3 regions of the Lysinibacillus sp. SGAir0095 genome follow, and region 1 is predicted to be linked to each of the others. Evidence: riboswitches for the same ligand, from Rfam matches in the RefSeq annotation. Region 1 holds a riboswitch; each other region holds the start of a gene.

Region 1 (7,921 bases):
CCTTATACTCAATTGGCTAGACAACTATTTTCATTCTAGCCCCATCTTTAGTAAACAAGTAATTGATTACTATTTATGTAAATTTAATCGATATAGTTTAAACAAAAAAAGATAAATTCTTGAGAATCTTCAGGAATTTATCTTTTTCATTTATTGCTTTAATGTTCTTTTTAGGAATTCTTTTGTTCTTTCTTGTTTTGGGTTTACCAGAACTTGCTCAGGTGAGCCTTCCTCTACGATAACCCCTTTATCCATAAATACCACACGGTCTGATACTTCACGCGCGAATTCCATTTCATGTGTTACAATCAACATAGTATGTCCTTCATCTGCTAATTGACGCATTACTTTTAGTACTTCCCCAACCATTTCTGGATCAAGTGCTGACGTTGGTTCGTCAAATAACATTACCTCTGGATCCATTGCAAGTGCGCGTGCAATAGCAACCCGTTGCTTTTGGCCACCTGAGAGCTGACGAGGCTTCGCATTCACATATTGATCCATGCCCACAATTTTTAAATACTTAAGTGCATTTTCTTTTGCTTCTTCCTTCGAACGCTTTAGAACCTTTTGTTGACCTACGATACAATTTTTTAATACGTTGTGGTTATTAAATAAATTGAATTGTTGGAAAACCATTCCTAAATGGGTACGATATTTTCTTATATCGTGTTTATCATTTAAAATGTTGTCACCTTTATAAATTATTTCACCGCCACTTGGTGTTTCAAGTAGATTGATACAACGTAATAACGTTGATTTTCCTGAACCCGAAGAACCAATCAAGCATACAACCTCACCTTTGTTTACAGTGAAGTTTACATCTCTTAAAACTTCATGGCTGCCAAATGATTTATTTAGATGTTTTATATCAATTACTTTTTCCATCATTCTATCTCCTTACGCCATTAAAGAATCTGTTCTTCTCTTTTTAGTTGCACTTGATACGCATCTTGACCATCCATTCTTTTTTCGACAACACGCAAAATACGTGAAGCGATAAAAGTCATAATCAGGTATATAAGACAAGTAATTACATAGGATTCTGCAAATCGGAAATTTGCTCCCGCAATTGATTTCGTTGTAAAGAATAATTCTGTTACACTAATTACACTTAACACAGCGGAGTCTTTAATATTCATAATTAATTGATTTCCTGTTGCAGGTAAAATATTACGGAACACTTGCGGTAAAATAACATGAATCATTGTTTGGAAGTGTCCCATTCCGATAGCTGATGCTGCTTCGTATTGTCCTTTATCGATCGAAACGATGCCACCTCGAACATATTCAGCCATATAAGCTCCAGTATTCAAACCCACAACAACAATCGCTGCCACAAATCGATCCATCTCGAAGCCATAGGCAGCAAAACCATAGAAAACGACCATCGCTTGTACAATCATTGGTGTACCACGGAAGATTTCAACATAAACCGTTAATATGAAATTAAAAATCTTTAAAATTAAAGATTTAATAGATTTCTTGCGTTGAGGAATCGTGTGCATTACACCAATAAATAATCCGATAAGAGCACCAATAATTGTACTAATAATTGCAATTAGTAACGTCATATATGCGCCATTTAAATAACTTGGCCAATTCTCTTTTAATATTGAGAGTATAATATCTAAACTCATAAATATCCTCCTAAATAATTTGGAAACGAACTCCTGCTAATCTTTTAACCTTTTCATAGATATGTAAGTATAAGAAAGTGAGAAACTGGCCACTGAAATTGTGACCAGTAATTCACCCTTATTAATGAGCTGCAGGTTGGTTTGCAATTGCTTGATCCATAATTTGTTGACGTTCTTCTTCAGAAATTGCAGTTAATGTTTCGTTAATTACATCAATATTTTCATCGCCTTTTACAAGACCGATTGCAACTGATGTATCAGCTTCTTCTGTTTTAAACCCTTCTTCTAATTCCACGTATGTGAAATTTTCATTTGCAGTAGATGCTGAAATCGCTTCTGGTCTTTCTGCTACATATCCATCAATGACACCAGATTCTAGAGCAACACGCATATGAGAGAAGCTTTCCATTGCCACTTCTTTCTTAACATCTGGAATTTGATCAATTACTGCATAATTTGTTGTATTTAATTGTGAAGTAATTTTTGCACCTGCGAAATCAGCTAGTGTATTAGCTTCCGCATATTCTCCACCAGTTTTCGTCACGATAACAAATTGACTTGTATAATAATTCTCAGAGAAATCAATAACCTCTTTACGCTCATCAGTTGGACTCATACCGGCAATAATTGCATCAATCACACCTGATTGTAATGCTGGAAGTAAGCCTTCCCATTCAGTTTTTACGATTACCAATTCTTTACCAAGAGCTTCTGCTACACGTTTAGCGATTTCTACATCATATCCGCCAGCATACTCTTGTGAACCTTCAATTTTCACCGCACCATTTGAATCATCGTTTTGAGTCCAGTTAAACGGAGCATATCCTGCTTCTAAACCTACCTTAAAAACATCGCTGTCTTTCGAATTTGAAGTTGATGATGTTGTTGAAGACCCTTCTTCAGCAGTTCCACAAGCTGCCAGTACCATTAAAGCCAGCACAGCAGTCATTAAGATTTTTAGTGTTTTCGACATTTCTCTCTCTCCTTCTTTAATTTTTTGAGCCAATTTATGCAAAAAGCGACCTAAGATGAACTTAGGTCGCTAAAATTTAGCCCAAATCCTCTAACGTTCCCTACCTGAGATAGCTCACCTCAGATGGTTGGGATTTCCACCTGAGACAGTCCTGCAATTATTCACTGCAGACCCAGCATGATGTAGAGAGCCTACATTCACACTTCGGCGACATTTCCTCATTTTTCATATCCTGGTTTTGCTCTAAACTCCATGAAAAACTATTAAATATCGCGCCTCTACCTCACTTGTAACGTGAGGTTTTAATATTAATTTACTAATTGAATATTACTATACTAAAAATCTCATGTCAATATTCATTTTTCTGAAAAGTAGACACTTATCTATTCTTTTATCTAGAATTTTATTACAAATTTAAAAATACCTAGCGAAAATTAATCCGCTAGGTAGATTTTAAACAAAATTATGAATTTAATAGTAAATCTTCAGGATTTTCGATTAATTCTTTAACCGTTTTTAAGAATCCAACTGAATCTTTTCCATCGATAATACGGTGGTCATACGATAAAGCAACGTACATCATTGGACGAATTTCAACTTCACCATTAATTGCAACAGGACGTTGAACGATTGAATGCATTCCTAAAATACCAGCTTGCGTACCATTCATAATAGGAGTAGACATTAATGATCCGAATACACCACCGTTAGTGATAGTGAATGAACCACCAGCCATGTCATTTAATCCTAATTTTTTGTCGCGAGCTTTTTTCGCTAATTCCGCAATATCTTTTTCGATTTCAGCAAAATTCTTAGCATTTGCGTCACGAACAACTGGTACTACTAAGCCTTCTTCCGTAGATACCGCAACACCGATATCGAAGAAATTGTTTAAGTGAATTTCATCTCCACTGATTTGTGCATTCACGTATGGATATTTTTTTAGTGCTGCGACAACAGCTTTTGTAAAGAAGGACATGAAGCCTAATTTAATGTCGTTTGCTTTCACAAACTCTTCTTGTTTGCGTTTACGTAATGCCATGATGTTTGTCATGTCAATTTCGTTGAAAGTAGTTAACATTGCAGTAGATTGTTTAACTTCAAGTAAACGTTTTGCAATTGTTTGACGACGACGTGACATTTTTTCAATCGTAACACGGTCAGTTTCTGCTGCTGGAGCAAATACAACTGGACCATTTGATGTTGTAATTGAAGCTACTGGTGCTTGTGTTTGTGCAACTGGAGCTGTTCCGTGAGCCGCTACATCTTGTACACGTACGCGTCCTTGTGGATCAACTGGTGAAATTGCGCTTAAATCAATACCTTTTTCGCGAGCTAACTTACGAGCTGCTGGTGATGCAACTACGCGCTCATTAGAAGTTTCTTCAACAACTGGAGTTGCAGGTGCTGGTGCTGGTGCAGCTGCCGGTGCGCTTTCAGCTTTAGGTGCTTCTTGTGGTGCAGCTGCTGCTGCTGGCGCTGGCGCTGCTCCTTCTCCAGCTTCAACTACAGCGATTACTTGACCTACAAGAACTGTATCGCCTTCTTCAGCTAAAACTTGAGTTAGAACTCCAGCTTCCTCTGAAATAATCTCAGCATTTACTTTATCTGTTTCTAATTCAACGATGAATTCGCCTTTTTCAATGCGATCTCCAACTTTTTTCACCCATTGTGCAATAGTACCTTCTGTAATTGATTCTGCTAGTTCAGGGACTTTAATTTCAGCCACTTTAAATATCCTCCTTTAAATAGCATGTGTACCTAAAAAGGTACAACATGGTATCGCTACTACTATCTTAGTGTAGCTACTTTAGTCAGTAAATTAAAATTGTAAATTATTTCGCAAGAGCCTCATCAATAACTTTTGCTTGTGCAATTTTATGTGAATCCATATCTCCTTCAGAAGTTGAAGACATTTCTGGACGTCCAACATATTTTACCTTTTTACCGTCTGCCAGGTCTAGTAAATATTCTAATGCATATTTCCAAGGTCCTTGGTTTTTAGGTTCTTCTTGCACCCATACGATTTCTTTCGCGTTAGGGTACTTCGCAATGATATCAGCAATTTTTTGTGATGGGAATGGGTAGAGCTGTTCTACACGAACGATATGAAGGTTATCATATCCTTTTCCATCTTGTACACGATCTGCTAAATCAATTGTCACTTTACCTGAAGCAAGAAGAATACGTTCTACTTTTTTAGCATTACCACCTAAACCAGGTTGTTCAATTACTTCTTGGAATCTGCCTTCAGATAGCTGTTCAACAGAAGCAGAAGCTAACGGGTGGCGAAGCAATGATTTTGGTGAAGGAATGATTAAAGGACGAATTGCTTCTGTTCCTAACATTTTTGCTTGACGACGTAATAAATGGAAGTAGTTTCCTGCATTCGAGCAGTTTGCTACGATCCAGTTATTCTCTGCCGATAGTTGTAAATATCTTTCAATACGTGCTGATGAGTGCTCGGGACCTTGACCTTCCATACCATTAGGCAGTAAGAATACTAAACCAGATTTTTCACCCCATTTAGAACGTGATGAAGAAATGAAGTTATCAAACATAACTTGAGCCATATTGGCAAAGTCACCAAATTGAGCTTCCCAAATTGTTAAAGCATTATCGTTTTCTAAATTATAACCATATTCAAAGCCAACAATTGCTGTTTCTGTCAGCGGTGAATTGTATACAGAGAATGAGGCTTTAGCATCGGAAACATTGTGTAATGGTACTAATTCTGTCCCTGTAGTTTTGTCATGCAATACTAAGTGACGTTGTGAGAAAGTACCACGCTGTGCGTCTTGTCCAGTAATACGGATTGGGTTTCCATCACGTAAAATTGCAGCAAACGCTAATGTTTCGGCGTGACCCCAATCGATTTTATCAGTCTCAAGAGCTTCGATGCGTTTATTTAAGATTTTAGCAAGTTTGTTTTGTGGTTCAAAACCTTCTGGCCATGCTAATAAATCATCATTAATTTGTTTTAAGTTTTCTTTTGTTACACTTGTATCTACTTCTGGATACTCATTTCTTACTGCTTCAGGCATTTCGATTTCAAAATGACCTTTCTCGGCACCTACTGCTTTCACATGGTCGTAAGAAGTTTGCATTTCTGCGTAAATCTCTTCATCAAGCTTTTTCACTTGATCTTGAGTTAGAATACCTTCATTCGTTAGCTTTTCTCCATAAAGTGAACGTACAGTTGGATGCTTTGTAACAATTTGATATGTTAACGGATTTGTAACCGTTGGATCATCAGTTTCGTTATGACCAAAGCGACGGTATCCGATTAAGTCTACTAAAATATCTTTGCCGAATGTTTGACGATATTGGAATGCTAAACCTGCTACTTGTAATACTGCTTCTGGATCATCAGCATTTACGTGAATTACAGGAATTCCATAACCTTTTGCCACATCAGAAGAGTAATGCGTAGAGCGTGAATCAAAATGCTCTGTTGTAAAACCGATCATGTTGTTCGAGATAATATGGATTGAACCACCAGTTGAGAAACCTGTTGTATTCGCATAGTTGAATACTTCTTGAACTATACCCTCTCCTGCAAATGCAGCATCACCATGAACTAGAACAGCTACAGCTTTGCTTGGATCATGGCTAGGAGTTCCAGCGTTAGATGTTACTTCTTGTGCAGCACGTGTAGAACCTGTGATAACTGGACTTACTACTTCTAAATGTGATGGGTTATATGCCAATTTCACTTTCATACCAGATTGCTTAGAATGAGTAGCACCCATATGATACTTCACATCACCAGTCCATCCTTTAGTGATTTCTAAAGAGCCATCTGTTGGGAAGAAATAATCATTCGGAACGTGTGCAAAGTCAGCAAACATCATATCGTATGGTTTGTTTACAACGTGAGTTAAAACATTTAAGCGTCCACGGTGTGCCATACCGATTTGTAAATATTTCATTTTTTCTTCGTCTGCTTTTCTTACGATTTCATCAAGTAATACTACTAAAGTATCAAGACCTTCGATTGAGAAACGTTTTTGTCCAACGAAAGTTTTATGAATAAATTTTTCGAAATCTTCAACACGTGTTAATCTTTCTAATAATGCTTTTTTGTCTTCAGCAGTTAGATTTAAAACTGAATTACCTGATTCAATCTTATCTTGAATCCATTGACGTTCAGCTTCATCTACATGAGCGTACTCATAAGCGATTTTACCAGTATATTGTGAACGCAAATAATCGATTGCTTGTTTACCGTTGTTAACGCTTCCAGGAACATTATTAAAGAATAACGACCCAGGCATTTCTGCTAGATCTGCTTCAGTTAAGCCATAAGAAGCTAATTCAATGCGTGAAGAATCTAATTTTCGGTCTTTTAATGGGTAAATATCAGCAGCTAAATGTCCTTGAGAACGAATTGCATCAGCTAATTGTACTGCTGCAAAGATTTTTTTAATATTGCCTGGCTGAGTTGTTACACTTTCTGCTGCACCTTGCTCATTTGAGATAACAGGTGATCCAAATTGTTGGAAAAGTGCAACGAGTTCTGGTTCAACTTGTTCAGGAGATTGTAAAAATAAATCATATTGCTCCATCACATATCCTAAGTTAGGACCAGAGAATGCTGACCAAGGGGAACCAGCAAATAATACATTGTTCGACATGAGATAACCTCCAAATTTCGCCCTAAGGCAGTTCCATTGTTGTATCTAAAATATTATTTCATATTGTACTATTCTTCGACAATAGAAATTATCTATTGATTTAATTATGAATATTTATTAATTAAAGTGAAGAACGTATTTTTTCCATTTCAATCTTACTACTCTTCACAAAAAATACAACTATTTTTCACGAAAAGAGCAAATTTTTTTGACAAATCAACCATTTTAGGTATCGGTTTTCTAAAATCTACTAGGATATATTAATTTTTAATGTAAAAGTTGTCCCAACTCCTACCGTACTTGCAACATCCATTTCAATTTGATATTTCTCCGATAACATTTTAGTAATACTTAAACCAAGGCCTGTTCCGCCGCCGATATTTTTTCTTGAGACATCCTCTCGATAAAACCGATCAAAAATGAATGGCAAGTTTTCTTTTGAAATACCAATCCCATTATCTTTGATAGTTAAAAATATACTTTCAGATAAATAATGTACTTCAATATCGATTATAGGGGATTTATCGTTATACCTTATTCCATTTTCAATGATATTGCGCAAAATTTGTGCCAATGCATTTTCAGAAATATTCGGTTGCTTAAAGTCACCTTTTTCGACAATGTTAATGTTTGCCCCGGGATAAATTATTTGCAGCTCATTTTTTATAGAA
Region 2 (7,921 bases), 810 kb from region 1:
TGACCATACATATCAGTTTCTGAAAATCTGACTGTTACCTCAACAAAAAACTTAAACTCTTCCTGCCAATTTTGCAGATCATTAATATAACTTGCCTTCATGCTTAAAAACCCCTTCCCCTTTTTTCTCCCTATTCCCCGAATTCGAAATGCCTTCGTAGATTTTCCCCATGTTGTCTACTGCCAATGGTAGCACTTGTATTTCTACAGCTGGCACTTGTTTTGTTAGTCGATATTTTCACTAACAAACACTCTAAAATGAATAGTGGTTCATTAAATTATATCAAAAGTAGCAAGGAAGGATAAAGAGGATTGTCATATTAATTTAGGGCGAATTCGTCATGATTTTCCTGTACAAATAAGTCTAAGGAGGCTCACTAGGAATTTTTAAGATGCACATTTTATTTTCCTGCAATAAAATGAATAGGAATTATTTCAGAAAAAGAATTTTTAAAAATCATGAAGTATTTTATATCGTCCTATCTTATGCAACACAACGAAAAAAGGGTATCTAAAAGTCACAAAATGACTTAGATACCCTTTTCTATAGGAAGAAACTAATAGCTTCTTTTTAAACTAATAATATATTAGTCAACCATGTTGTCTGAACCGAAGAAATTACGGAACATTTGAACAGTTGTTGAACGGTTAAGTGCTGCAATTGATGCTGTTAATGGAATACCTTTTGGACATGCAGCAACACAGTTTTGTGAGTTACCACAGTTTGCAAGGCCACCATCGCCCATAATTTCTGCAAGACGTTCATCTTTATTCATAGCACCAGTTGGGTGTGTGTTGAATAAACGTACTTGTGATAATGGAGCTGGTCCGATAAATGATGCTTTTTCAGAAACGTTTGGACATGCTTCCATACATACACCACAAGTCATACATTTAGATAATTCGTAAGCCCATTGACGTTTACGTTCAGGCATACGAGGACCTTCACCTAAATCATAGCTTCCGTCGATTGGCACCCAAGCTTTAACTTTTTTAAGTGCATTGAACATACGGCTACGGTCAACTTGTAAGTCACGAACTACTGGGAAAGTTTTCATTGGCTCTAAACGTACAGGTTGTTCTAATTGGTCAATTAATGTAGAACAAGATTGACGTGGACGACCATTAATAACCATAGAACAAGCTCCACAAACCTCTTCAAGACAGTTCATGTCCCAAGTTACTGGAGACGTTTTTTGTCCGTCAGAAGTAACAGGGTTTTGTTGAATTGCCATAAGAGCTGAGATCACGTTCATACCAGGACGATAAGGCACTTCGAATTTTTCCCAACGAGTTGCGCCACCTTCAGTATCTTGACGAAGGATTTCCATTTTAACAGTTCTTCCAGTTTCTACTGGTGTTGTCATGATTAATGACCTCCCTTAAGTTTATGAAGAATAGTCACGTTTACGTGGCGGAATTAGGGAAACATCTACTTCTTGATAAGAAATTTCAGGTTCACCAGTTTGTGGATTGAACTTCGCCATTGTTGTTTTTAAGAAGTTCTCATCATCACGTTCTGGGAAGTCTGGTTTGTAGTGCGCTCCACGAGATTCGTTACGTAAAAGTGCGCCTTTAGTAATTACACGAGCAAGGTATAACATGTTTTTCAACTGACGAGTGAAGTGAGCCCCTTGGTTACTCCATTTTTGTGTGTCGTTGATATTGATGTTTTCCCAACGTTGCAGTAATTCTGTAAGTTTGTTGTAAGTTGCTTCAAGACGATCATTGTAACGTACTACTGTTACATTATCAGTCATTAATTCACCAAGCTCTTTGTGAATTAAGTATGCGTTTTCAGTTCCATCTAATTTAAGGATAGCATCCCATTTCTCTTGTTCTTCTTGAACGCGAGCGTCGAAGATAGATTGTGGAAGATCTTCCGCACGTTTCTTTAAGCCTTTAACATATTTCACAGCGTTTGGTCCAGCTACGCTACCACCATAAATCGCTGAAAGTAATGAGTTCGCTCCAAGACGGTTTGCACCATGCTGTGAATAATCACATTCACCAGCAGCAAATAGACCAGGAATTTCAGTCATTTGGTCGTAATCTACCCATAAACCACCCATTGAGTAGTGAACTGCAGGGAAGATTTTCATTGGTAATTTACGTGGGTCATCCCCTACGAATTTTTCGTAGATTTCGATGATACCACCAAGTTTAACATCTAACTCATGTGGATCTTTGTGTGAAAGATCTAGGTATACAACGTTTTCTCCGTTAACACCTAATTTTTGGTTTACACATACATCGAAGATTTCGCGAGTCGCGATATCACGAGGTACTAAGTTACCGTAAGCAGGGTATTTTTCTTCTAGGAAGTACCAAGGCTTACCGTCTTTGTATGTCCAAATACGACCACCTTCACCACGTGCAGATTCTGACATTAGACGGTTTTTGTCGTCTCCAGGAATCGCTGTAGGGTGAATTTGGATCATTTCGCCGTTTGAATAAGTTGCACCTTGTTGGTAAACAATTGATGCTGCAGAACCAGTGTTAATGATTGAGTTTGTAGATTTACCGAAGATGATACCAGGTCCACCTGTTGCCATAATTACAGCATCAGAACGGAATGCTCTGATTTCTTCTGTTTTCATATCTTGTGCTACGATACCACGTGAATGTCCCTCGTCATCAAGAACAGCTCCAAGGAATTCCCAGTGCTCGTATTTAGTAACTAATCCATCTACCTCATAACGACGAACTTGCTCGTCCAATGCATAAAGTAATTGTTGACCAGTTGTTGCACCAGAGAATGCAGTACGGTGCATTAATGTACCGCCGAAACGACGGAAGTCAATTAGACCTTCTGGAGTACGGTTGAACATAACACCCATACGGTCGAATAAGTGGATGATACCAGGAGCAGCATCACACATTGCTTTTACAGGTGGTTGGTTTGCTAAGAAATCCCCACCATATACAGTATCATCAAAGTGGATCCATGGAGAATCCCCTTCACCTTTTGTATTTACAGCTCCATTAATTCCGCCTTGTGCACATACGGAGTGTGAACGTTTTACGGGAACTAATGAGAATAATTCAACTTCAGCGCCTTCTTCGGCAGCTTTCATCGTAGCCATTAAACCGGCTAAACCGCCACCTACGACGATGATTTTGCTTTTCGCCATGATTACTCTTCACTCCTCTTAATTTGCTATAACCTGTTCGGATGTACTACTATTGTAATTATACGAATGCTAGAATTGCAGCCACACCAACGATACTTAATAGAACGAAGAAGATCATTGTTACATAAGTTGCAATTTTTTGAGAGCTTGCAGATTGTGTAATACCCCAGCTCACTAGGAATGACCATAAGCCGTTTGCTAAGTGGAATGTTGCAGATAAGATACCTACAATATAGAATACTAACATTGCTGGATTGCTAACGATTTCTGCCATCATGTCAAATTCAACTTCTGCACCAAGTGCTTTTTGAATACGCGTTTGGAAGATGTGCCAAGCAATGAAAATTACAAGGAATACTCCTGTAAAACGTTGTAATACGAACATCCAGTTACGGAATGTGCCGAAGCGTTTTACGTTTGGTGTAGCAGTGAAAGCAATATACAGACCATATAAACCATGGAATAAAATTGGTATGTAAATTACGATCCATTCAACAATTAACAATAGCCAATGTGGAACCAGTTCCATCATTCCAGTTGAATTGTTATAAGCTTCTTCACCACCAGTAGCAGTGAAGTTCAGTGATAAGTGGAACACTAAGAACAGACCTACAGGAATTACTCCTAATAGTGAATGTAAGCGTCTCCAGTAAAACTCATGATTTTTTGACAAGACTATTACCCCCCTCAGTACTTTTAAATACGCATGACAATATCGACACCATTTTGTAAAGGATCCATCATTGACTGTGTATTTCATAATGGTACAATATTATGACATGTTCATTGTACTCTCAAGTGGTACAAGCGTCAAGGTAGCTTCCCATTTTTTATACAAGCTTTTAAATAATAATTATTCTATTTTATAGCAATATTTTCTAGTTATCGATTTTTTTTTGTTAATTTAGGCTAAAAAGAGAAAAATAAGAAAGAGGTATTTTTAAAATGACATCAATGGAGAACAAAACGATTCCAGTATTTGGTTATGATATTTTGCGCGACTACTTACTCCCAACGATTCTTGGAAAACATGAAAAAGATGTGCTTTACTGGGCTGGTAAGGACCTAGCAAGAAAGTTTCCATGTACCGATATTCAACTGATTATCTCCTTTTTCCAGGATGCAGGCTGGGGCAATTTAACTTTAACAGAGGAAGAAAAGGATGGCTATAATTTTCAACTTACAAATGATGTCGACTTATTAAAAATAACAGAACGCTCTTTTCGTATTGAAGCAGGATTTATCGCAGAGCAAATACAATCCATTAATGGCTACTTAACCGAATGCTATGATGAAAAACATGAAAAACAACAGCAAATTACCTTTATAGTTAAATGGGATAAGAAAGAAAAAATCGTATAAAACGAAATAGATAAATTAGCCAACTCCTGTAAGAGTGATTTCTTTACAAGAATTGGCTTATCTTTTTTTAAGCTATTACTTCCATAAGATTGAATTCATCATGCAGGACATTTGCAGCTCGCACCATTTCATCTTGTGGAACGACTACTGACACTTTTATTTCAGAAGTACTCACCATTTTAACGAGAATTTTTTCGTTCCTTAACCGGTCAAACATACGTGCAGCTACACCCGGATTGGAAACCATGCCTGCACCAACGATTGATACTTTTGCTAACCCAACTTCAAAATCTGCAAAACTAAAACCGAGAACTGTTTTATTCTTTTCTAATACCTTGATTGCTTCTGCAAAATCTTCTTTTGCAATGGAAAAAGAAACGGTTGGCTTCACACCATCAATTACTGCCTGCACAATAATATCTACATCAATTTTGTGTTCAGCAAGAGTAGTAAAAATATCAGCAAGGGATGATTGTTCATACGAATCGTAACCAACAGTTAATCGAATTATGTCTGCTTCATATGCTACACCACGAACAATTAAATTTCTCTCCATGTCAACCTCTCCCTTTATCATTGTACCTTCTATATTTTCAGTACTTGAACGTACAACTATTGGTATTTCAACAATTTTTGCTAACTCCACCGCTCGTGGGTGAATATAGGATGCTCCAAGATTCGCAAGCTCCAACATCTCATCATAGGTTATTTGTTTTAACTTTCTCGCCTGTTTTACAACACGAGGATCAGCAGTATAAATTCCGTCTTGGACCGTTAAGATTTCAACATGCTCAGCATTAATTGCAGCACCAATAGCAACAGCTGTAGTTTCTGGTCCTCCCTCGCCCATTTCTAATATATTTCGGTTTTTATCTACTCCTTGTGAGCCTGCAACAATTACGATTTCGTCATTGCTTAAATGCTCGATTATATGCTCATGACTGATACCTGCTATCAAAACATTTTGATTTGACTTAGCTACTTCTATTCCTGCTTGCCAACCATTTAAAGAAATCGCTTTTACACCTTTTTTTATAAGGGAGATGGCTAGTAAATTACTTGCCACTTGAGTATTTAAACTGTTTAATGCATGTTGTTCTCTTTCGGAAGAATTGTCAGATAAGATCTGTGAAAATTGCAGTAACCTATCTTCTAAATTTTCCAAAGGCGGGACAACTGCAACGATATTATTCCCTAAGTTTTTTTGTTCTATTAATCTATCTGCAATTTTCTCAATTTTTTCTGGTGTTGCTACTGTACTGTCTATCTTCACTACAATGTTTGGCATAGACAACTCTCCTTTTTAAATGCTTACGTTAAACTAAACATTTTTTCAATTCAGAAAACTCTTCTTGAAGTTTGGCTTTCTTATTTACTTCAATAAAAAAGACAGCTTTTCACAAAGTGTGAAAACTGTCTCAGAACATACCGATGCTGCGGAAGTAAAGAGATAGCCCTCCAGAACCCTACATTTGATTCTGACAATCTTACATTTTTTCAATGCAAGACCAGCAAATAAATCGAGACAATGGATTTATCACTTCGGCAAGTTACCCTTTCAACATCTATCAACGGCATTGTCTATCCTCCAGAAAGTCTACTATTGCAGCTTGCACCTCTATCTTATTAAACTATTTTTATTAACATTATCATACAATTATTCCGTTGACAACGTATCTTTGTGGAAGTGATTATAGATAGCTGTAGCTGTTGCACTCGGGATATTGGCGGCCATCAACTCTTCAACAGAGGATTCCTTAATCTTCTTAATGGAACCAAAATGCTTTAAAAGCTGTTGCTTACGTTTCGGTCCAACCCCTTCAATTTTATCTAATACGGACTGGATTGCATGTGTTTGATGCTGCTGACGTAAAAATGTAATCGCAAATCGATGGACTTCATCCTGAATTCTTTGCAGTAAGTAAAAGCCATCGCTCGTTCTTTTCATTTCGACTGGAACCGGAGGATCCCCATATAATAATTGGGACGTATTATGCTTATCATCCTTTGCTAACCCAGCAATCGGAATGAATAACCCAAGTTCGTCCTCAATAACCTCCCTCGCTACTTCCATTTGTCCTTTCCCACCATCAATGATGATTAAATCCGGTAATGGCAAATCATCCTTTAAAACTCTTGTATATCTCCGACGAATAACTTCTTGCATTGCTGCATAATCATCATGCTTTGCCGTTTCTCGTAGTTTATATTTACGATATTCTTTTTTTGCCGGTTTCCCATCTATAAAAACAACCATAGCGGATACAGCATCTGTTCCATGCATATGACTGTTGTCAAATGCCTCGATTCTTAGTGGTGGAGCGATTTCCATGGCATCTCCTAGCTCCTCACATGCCCCAACCGTACGTTCTTCCTGGCGCTCGATTAGCTGGAATTTTTCTCGGATTGCAATTTGTGCATTTTTCATAGCCAAGTCGACAAGTTCCCTTTTAGAACCGCGCTTTGGAATGATTACTTTAACGTCTAGGTACTTTTCCAAAAGCCCTTTTTCAATTTGTGATGGAATGAAAATTTCTTTAGGTTTAATATGTTCTGGAATATCATAGAACCGTCCGACAAATGTAAGAAACTCTTCTTCAGAATCTCGATAAATTGGGAAAACGGATACATCTCGTTCAATTAATTTTCCTTGCCGTACAAAAAAGACTTGAACACACATCCAACCTTTTTCAACAGCATAACCGAAAACATCTCGGTTCGATAAATCTCCTGTAACCATCTTTTGTTTTTGCATCACTGTTTCAATATGAGCAATTTGATCTCGGAACTCTTTTGCTCGTTCAAATTCCAGGTTCTCGGCAGCCATCAACATTTTCTTTTCGATCTCCAGTTTTACATCCTCAAAGCCGCCATTTAAAAACTTCGAAATCTCTTCAATCATCTCATCATACACTTTGGGTTCTATGTCTTTTACACAAGGAGCCAAACATTGGCCGAGATGGTAGTACAAGCAAACTCGATCAGGAAGTCGCAGACATTTCCTTAATGGATATAATCGATCGAGGAGTTTACGTGTTTCATTTGCTGCAAAAGCATTTGGATATGGCCCAAAATACTTAGCCTTATCTTTTTTTACTTTTCTAGTCGTTAAGATACGCGGATATTTTTCATTTGTAATTTTTATATATGGATAGGTTTTATCGTCCTTTAGCATGATGTTATATTTTGGATCATGCTTCTTGATTAGATTTAACTCTAAAATTAACGCTTCTAGGTCACTTGAAGTGACAATATATTCAAAATCTTCTATCTCGCTTACTAATCTTTGTGTTTTTCCATCATGTGAACCTGTAAAGTAAGAGCGAACTCTATTCTTTAGTACCTTTGCCTTACCGACATAAATAATGGTTCCCTGACGATCTTTCATTAAATAACAGCCAGGTTCTTCTGGTAAAATGGCTAATT
Region 3 (7,921 bases), 1.6 Mb from region 1:
CAGCATCAATCGTCATTTCGTATTCAGTAGATGCTTCTTGTCCAGTTACATCATATTCATACTTCCCAAAACTTGTATCTAGATCAACAGAATGAATCTTTGCCTCCGGATGAGATTCTTGGAAAATTGCTACCGCATCTTGAAGTGATACAGTAACCTCAGTAATATTTGTTGATATTTCACTAGTTGTCTGTTCGACATTGCCTGAACCTACATTGACTTCTGTTGATGGGGTTGTAGTGGCTGTATTTTTTGTTGATTCGTCTGTATTGTTACATGCTGCTAATAACAATAGTGTACTTCCTGAAATTAATAATTTTTTAAACATAACTATATCTCCTTATGTGTATGGTTTTATTATTATCTTTACCTGGTTTATAGCAAAACATAAACATTAAAAAATACTGAGAGTCAAATTAAAAATTGATTAGCCATCTACAAAAGATAAAGAGAAAGTTATAAAATGGAACAATAAGAAAATTCATAAAATTTAAAATCAAAAGTTGGGAATGGGTGACACGATGAAAGTATTGGTTATAGGAAATGAAAATCGATATAAAAAATATATGCCTGACGTTGAAATAATAAAGGAAGCCGATATAACGTTCTGTACTATTGGTACAAGTGAAGAAGAGTTAATTAGGCAGGGAAAGACAGCTCAAGTATTGTTAGTTGATGCGATTGCACCAGTAAGTAAAAACTTAATAGAGAATTTACCAAACTTGCAGCTTATCCATTCGGAAGGGGTGGGATATAACGCGATTGATATTCATACTGCGAAAGAGCGTGGTATTTATGTTTGCAATAATAAAGGAGTAAATGCCGGTGCGGTTGCCGAACAGACGATTTTACTAATGCTAGGGTTATTAAGGAAGGTTGCAACTGGTGATATGAGTGTGCGTGAAGGCAATCAGTTAAAAACAAAGGAAAAGGCAATGATTGAAGGAATAACTGAACTCGCAGATTGTAAAATAGGGTTAATCGGGTTTGGAGATATCGCAAAAGCAACGGCAAAACGACTCAATCCATTCGAATGTGAAATCTACTATTATAGTAGAACACGTCTTCCAAAGGAAATAGAAGACGAGTTCCGTGTGACATATATGGAATTGCATGAACTAGCGACTACTTGCGATATTATTAGTATTCATGTGCCAGTAACCGAAGAGACAACAGGAATGATCAATCAAGAGTTTTTAAAGAAGATGAAGAGGACAGCTTATCTTGTTAACACTGCTCGTGGAGAGATTGTGGATAATGAAGCAGTAAGACAAGCATTAATCGACGGTGAAATTCAAGGAGCTGGCTTTGATACGGTTTATCCAGAACCTACCACAAAGGACAACATTTTAGTTAATCTTCCTGATGAGGCGGCAGACAAAGTATTATTTTCACCTCATATAGGTGGAATTACATCTAGTACTTTTTTTAGAGCACATGAAAATATATGGTCGAATGTTGAAGCTGTTATGAATGATCAGAGACCAAACTATGTTGTAAATGGTGTCTTGAAAATTCGAAGAGGTTAAACAAATTTATGTGAAGAAAAGAAGAGGAGAGAATTATTCAACAAAAAGAAAGGACTCTTCCACAAAAGAGACCTTAAGATAATGTTATTTTCTATATAGATTAAATTATTTTTTCTTTGTTTTTTGTTGAGCATTCTTTTGAGCAACAGCTGCATTTACATCTTGCTCTACTGCGATTTCTTCACGATTATTTACTTTCTTATCTTTTTTTCCTTTTTTCAATGGTTTGTTCCGCTTTGCCATAGGAATCACCTCCGCCACTAGTCTGTACTAATTAGCAAAAGAATAGACGTGATGTATTTGAATTATTGCAGTATTAAGCGAAGAGGATTCGGGCACTGTTTTTCAAGTGCAATAGTATCAAATAATTTTAGAAGGAGAGATAACATGTACAAATACGCAAATCGTATGGAGGAAGTATCATCCAGTGCTGTGCGTGAAATTTTTAAAGCGATGGCTGATCCTGAAATGATTTCATTTGGTGGAGGGAGTCCTGCAAATGAGTCCTTCCCAATCGATGAAATTAAAAGAATTACAGATAAAGTGCTATCTGATAAAGGGCACCAAATTCTTCAATATGGAATCACAGAAGGATGGAAACCTTTAAAAGAAGCTTACTTAAAGCATATAGCACATCCAAAAGGGATAAAAGGATCAACTGAAAACGTGATTGTGACAACTGGGGCTTCTCAAGGAATACACTTATTGGCAGATGCTTTTCTAGAACCAGGAGACGTAGTATTAGTAGAATCCCCTACATTTTTAGGGGTGTTCTCCACGTTCAATAAGTACTTTGTAAAATCTGTTCCTGTGGCGATGGATGAGCATGGGTTAATCATGGAAGACTTAGAAGCGAAGATAAAAGAGTATAACCCCAAAATGATTTATACAATTCCTACGTTCCAAAACCCTACTGGACGTACTTTACCATTGAATCGTCGTCAAAAAGTTGCAGAGTTGGCGTCGGAGTACAATGTGATCGTTTTAGAAGATGATCCTTATTGTGATTTAAGATATTCTGGAGATACCTTACCATCAATCAAAACATTTGATAAAACGGGGCATGTTGTATTATTAAATAGTTTTGCCAAAATCATATCTCCTGGGTTACGTGTCGGTACAGTATTAGCTGAAGAGGAAATTATTCAAAAGTTAACTGTAGCAAAACAAGGTTCGGATACTCATACTGCTAATTTAACACAAGCCATTTGTGCAGAATTTCTAGAACAAGGATTATTGCCGGACCATTTGAAAAAAATTAATGAGCTTTATGCTGGAAAATTACATACAATGATTACTAGCATTGAAGAGTATTTCCCTGAAGGTACAAAGTTTACGAAGCCGGAAGGGGGGCTTTTTATTTGGGTCGAACTCCCAGGAGAACCAGATGTACTTGCTTTATTTGAAAGAGCAACAACAGATTACAAAGTTGCTTTTGTTCCAGGAATCCATTTTTGTAAAAATTCAGAGGATGGTATCAAACATTTACGCTTAAATTTCTCCTCGAGCACCCCTGAAAAAATTGAGGAAGGAATAAAAAAGCTAGGGGAATTATTTAAGAACGATTTAGAGGAAAGATAAGTAAAAATGTATCTAAATTAAAGGACTAGTAATCCTAATTATAGAGACAGGTGGAATAATTACATCATTATTCCACCTGATTTTTTATATACTCAAATTTAATGAAAGGTACCCCTAGATCCAAAGTAATTATAACCAAAAAGAAAAACAGGACCATGAATGATCCTGTTCAAAATGAATTGATTAGATTCTTGCTTCTTCTAAAGTATTCAAAACTGCCTGTAATGAAGCTAATTCTTCAGCAGTTAATGGAACCATTGGTAGACGTACACCGCCAACAGGAATTCCATTAGAATTTAAAGCCGCTTTTACAGATGTTGGATTTGGTGTTGCAAATAATGCTTTCATGATAGGTAACAGCTTACGATGATCTTTTGCAGCACCAGCTAAGTTGCCGCTTTGGAATTTACGAATCATCTCCTGCATTTCCTTACCAATGATATGTGCTGCAACAGAAATAACGCCAGTTCCGCCGATTGATAAGGTAGGTAATGTCAAGCCGTCATCACCACTATATAATGAAAAGCGTTCTGGTGTTTTTTCTATAATTTCAGCCATAGCATCGAGATTTCCACTTGCTTCTTTAATCGCAACGATATTGTGAATAGCTGAGAGGCGAATTACCGTTTCAACAGATAAATTTACAACACTTCGACCAGGGATATTATAAAGAATAATAGGTAAATTAGTGCTTTCTGCAATAGCTTTAAAATGCTGGTACATTCCTTCTTGTGAAGGCTTGTTATAATATGGCGTTACAAGCATGATCCCATCAACACCCGCATTTTCTGCTTGTTTTGTTAATATAATCGAATCTCTTGTGTTGTAAGTGCCTGTACCTGCGATTACTGGAACGCGACCGTCTACAACTTTTACAGTAAATCTAAATAAATCAAGTTTTTCTTGTTCACTTAAAGTTGGGGATTCTCCAGTAGTACCGGAAACCACAAGTCCATCAGTTCCATTGGCGATTAAATAATTAATTAAGTTATGAGTAGCATTCCAATCGATTTCACCAAACGCATCAAATGGTGTCACCATAGCAGTTAAAATTTTTCCGAAATTCATTACTTCTCCACATCCTTTTATTTTTTTAGCAGAAAAGAAGGATAAAGCTTCTTTTCTCCTTTCGGACCAGCTAAGGTTTTCGTCTCGATAACCTATAGCCTCTAAGAAAATAGAGGGAGAAGGGCGTTATGTTAAGTAAACGCAAAAAAGCAACAACGAGGGATCGTTGCTACGTAGAAATAAAATTCATTTCCTTGCGTAAGATAGCCCTCCATATAGAAACCTATATGACAGTTCTGCATTTGTTCAACAACAGAACCAGCTCATGAGATTATGAGTTTCTCAAAAGCTTCGGCAAATTCCCCTTTCCACAATCGTCTTTGGATCTCATAATCCTCTTACTGTGTACTAATGGTTTTTGCTCCTCTATCCTTACTTCAAAAGTTCTTGAAATAAGTGATTATTTAATTAACTAAAATAATACCTTTTTCTAAATTTAAATGCAACAACTTTTGTGTAATTTTTTAGAATTTTTAGCCTATACTACTACCCGATTCCAAAAATTCAATAGATAATATCAATAATAAACAATATTATTAACAAAATATGTATACGATATGTACAAAACTTTTTCTTTCTTAACACAATATTGTTTTTGTAGTGTAAAAAATGTTAACTTGCTTAGAAATTTTAATATAAGGGAAAATGATACTGTACAGGAATGTATAACAACGTATGAAAACCACCTCTTTGACCATTCTAAACTCACAAGGAGGTGAGAGAAATGGCTTCTGAAAGAAGTTCAAATAAATTGCTCTTCCCAGGTGCTCAAGCTGCAATGGACCAAATGAAATATGAAATTGCACAAGAGTTTGGAGTAAACCTTGGACCGGAAGATGCAGCACGCGCCAATGGTTCTGTTGGTGGCGAAATTACGAAACGCCTTGTTCAAATGGCCGAAGCACAATTAAAAGGACGCTCAGGTCAATAATTTTAAATAACTACTAGTGACTAAGGGCTGATACAAAAAATCATTTTTTGTGTCAGCCTTTAAAATTGTACATAATCATTGTGGAGATTATATCATATATTACTAAAATGTTATCTTTTTTCAAAAAAATAGAAAAATTGCTATATTTATATTTTGTTTTTTGATAAAATTCTATTGATTTAGAATATTATTAATAGGAGATGAGTTTTTAATGTGGAAGAAAGTTTCCGCCTCTGCTTTAGCTTTGTCACTTGCAGTCACTGGATTTGCAAATGTTAATGAAGCAGACGCTGCAAAAGTTGATCAAGTAACAAGAGGAGAGTACGTAAAAGCTGTACTTGATTCAATGGGTGTTGAGTTAGGCTCAGGAAAGACAGTTAAATTTAATGATGTCCCTGCATCACTAAAACCTTATGTTGAAAAAGCAATTGAACTAAAACTCATCGATGGTAAAACAGCAAAAAGATTTGCGCCAAATGCCAACATCACACGTGAAGAGGCGGTTGTTGGCCTTGCGAACGTTATTGAAGATAACAAAACTTATTCAGAAGATATCCTAAAAAAATATAAAGATATCAATTCGGCCAAGAAAGAGAATCTTGACGAGTTGGCAAAAGCAATTTCATTGGGCTTTTTAAGTGGCTATACTGACCAAACTTTAAAGCTTAAAAATGTTTTAGCTGACACTCACTTGGATTTAATCTTAAAACGCTTCTTAAAGGAATATAAAACAACGGTATCTTTACGTATTTTAGGAACATCGGATATTCATACAAACATTATGAATTATGACTACTATAAAGATACAGAGTCTAATAGCTTAGGGCTTGTAAAAGTAGCAACATTAATTAAGAATGCACGTGAAGAAAATAGCAATACATTATTATTTGATAATGGTGATGCAATTCAAGGTACTCCACTAGGTTCGTATAAACAAGCTGTAGATGTACTGGAGGATGGAGAAGATCATCCTTCTGTTGCAGCAATGGAGTATTTAGATTATGATGCGGCAACACTGGGTAACCATGAATTTAACTATGGTTTAGATTATTTTGCTGAAGTGGAAGATGATGCTGACTTCCCATATGTAAATGCAAACATTCGTAATGCCTCAAATGGCAACTACATGTATGAGCCATATGTAATTATTGAAAAAGAAGTTGTAGATTCAAAAGGGAATGCCACAACAGTTAAAGTTGGGGTAACAGGAATTGTTCCACCGCAGATTTTGAATTGGGACAAGTCTCACTTAGAAGGTAAAGTAACTGTTGATGATTCTGTAGAAGCAGTTGAAAAACTTATTCCCCAGATGCAAAAAGACGGAGCAGATGTAATTGTTGTCCTATCTCACTCTGGTTTAGGGGATGCGACACACACTGATGGTGAAGAAGATGTTTCATATCTTCTAACAAAAGTTGATGGAGTAGATGCAATTATTACTGGGCATGCTCATGGAGTTTTCCCTGGTACAGTAGACGCATCCTTAACAAATGTTGATGTTGAAAATGGTACTATGAACGGCGTACCGGTCGTTATGCCTGGTAAATATGGCAGCCATTTAGGAGTTATTGACTTAACTCTTGAACAAAAAGGGGAAGAGTGGGAAGTAGTAACTGGTACTGGTGAAGTACGCGCAATTGCGAAAGATGCATCTGATGTAGACCAAGGACTTGTTGATGTGGTAAAAGAAGCACATGAAGGAACAATTAAATACGTTCGTCAACCTGTAGGGAAAACGAGTGCAGATATTCATAGTTATTTCTCACAAGTTTTAGATGATCCATCTATTCAAATTGTAACTAACGCACAATCTAATTATGTAAAAGATAAAATCAAAGGCACGGCATTCGAAAATCTACCAGTACTTTCTGCAGGTGCACCATTTAAAGCAGGTACACGTAGCGACCCTGAGTACTACACGTATGTTCCAACAGGTGAATTAGCGATTAAGAACGTGGCTGACCTTTATCTATACGATAATACATTAGCGACTTTAAAGGTAACTGGAGCTGATGTAAAAGAATGGCTAGAAATGTCGGCAGGTCAATTCAATCAAATTGATGCAAAGAGCACTAAAGAACAACAATTAATCAATTCTGATTTCCGTTCATATAACTACGATGTTATTGATGGTGTAACATATGAAATCGATGTTACAAAACCTGCTAAATACGATGCGAGTGGTAACTTAGTAAATGAAGGTTCTTCTCGTATTGTAAACTTACAATATAACGGTAAACCAATTGATTTAAAACAAGAATTTATTGTTGCAACAAACAACTATCGTGCAAATGGTTCATTCCCGGGAGTACGTAATGCAACACATGTAGAAATATATCCAGATGAAAATCGTCAAGCGATTATCGATTATATTATTGCAAACGAAACAATCGACCCATCTGCAGATAATAACTGGAAATTTGCGCCACTTCCTGCAGCTGCAAATGTTGTTTTCGAATCATCGAAAAAGGCAGTTAATTCAATTCCAGAAGGCAGCACTATTAAATATCTAGGTGATGGTACTGACGGATTTGGAAAATATTCAATAAAATAATACTTTTAAAACGCCACATTAGAGAAATCTTATGTGGAGTTTTTTTATGCTATGATTTCCGATCTTTTAATTCATCGATTTCTTTTATTAAATATTGTATTTGTTTTTCTAACTCGCTTATGCGATCATCTTTTGGTGCGTTACGGTTACCGTTGCCTGTTGGTTCTTCTTCAATAATTATATCGCGTTGAAATTTTTGCAAGGCTAGGAAGGAGGCTGCTGTAGACATGATCCCACCAATTGTCGAGATTACTCCAC

What was found. A riboswitch is a leader RNA that binds a small molecule or an ion and turns the genes downstream of it on or off. The one in region 1 is predicted to bind lysine.
Region 2: linked by a shared signal. The riboswitch ahead of C1N55_RS13730 (aspartate kinase) and the one ahead of C1N55_RS09580 (transporter substrate-binding domain-containing protein) in region 1 are both predicted to bind lysine.
Region 3: linked by a shared signal. The riboswitch ahead of dapA (4-hydroxy-tetrahydrodipicolinate synthase) and the one ahead of C1N55_RS09580 (transporter substrate-binding domain-containing protein) in region 1 are both predicted to bind lysine.

The regions. Positions count from the first base shown of each region.
Region 1 is NZ_CP028083.1:1,950,843-1,958,763, reverse strand. It holds gene C1N55_RS09590 (amino acid ABC transporter ATP-binding protein) at 151-888, opposite strand; gene C1N55_RS09585 (amino acid ABC transporter permease) at 909-1,640, opposite strand; gene C1N55_RS09580 (transporter substrate-binding domain-containing protein) at 1,762-2,613, opposite strand; lysine riboswitch at 2,716-2,902, opposite strand; gene odhB (2-oxoglutarate dehydrogenase complex dihydrolipoyllysine-residue succinyltransferase) at 3,077-4,342, opposite strand; gene C1N55_RS09570 (2-oxoglutarate dehydrogenase E1 component) at 4,449-7,250, opposite strand; gene C1N55_RS09565 (HAMP domain-containing sensor histidine kinase) at 7,501-7,921, opposite strand, start outside.
Region 2 is NZ_CP028083.1:2,763,982-2,771,902, forward strand. It holds gene C1N55_RS13705 (acyl-CoA thioesterase) at 1-101, opposite strand, end outside; gene sdhB (succinate dehydrogenase iron-sulfur subunit) at 587-1,366, opposite strand; gene sdhA (succinate dehydrogenase flavoprotein subunit) at 1,388-3,133, opposite strand; gene C1N55_RS13720 (succinate dehydrogenase cytochrome b558 subunit) at 3,192-3,806, opposite strand; gene C1N55_RS13725 (YslB family protein) at 4,079-4,495, shown strand; gene C1N55_RS13730 (aspartate kinase) at 4,563-5,783, opposite strand; lysine riboswitch at 5,939-6,124, opposite strand; gene uvrC (excinuclease ABC subunit UvrC) at 6,153-7,921, opposite strand, start outside.
Region 3 is NZ_CP028083.1:3,537,306-3,545,226, reverse strand. It holds gene C1N55_RS17520 (PepSY domain-containing protein) at 1-328, opposite strand, end outside; gene C1N55_RS17515 (2-hydroxyacid dehydrogenase) at 522-1,529, shown strand; gene C1N55_RS20630 (hypothetical protein) at 1,635-1,772, opposite strand; gene C1N55_RS17510 (aminotransferase-like domain-containing protein) at 1,917-3,110, shown strand; gene dapA (4-hydroxy-tetrahydrodipicolinate synthase) at 3,294-4,178, opposite strand; lysine riboswitch at 4,375-4,555, opposite strand; gene C1N55_RS17500 (alpha/beta-type small acid-soluble spore protein) at 4,903-5,109, shown strand; gene C1N55_RS17495 (bifunctional 2',3'-cyclic-nucleotide 2'-phosphodiesterase/3'-nucleotidase) at 5,321-7,663, shown strand; gene C1N55_RS17490 (hypothetical protein) at 7,713-7,921, opposite strand, start outside.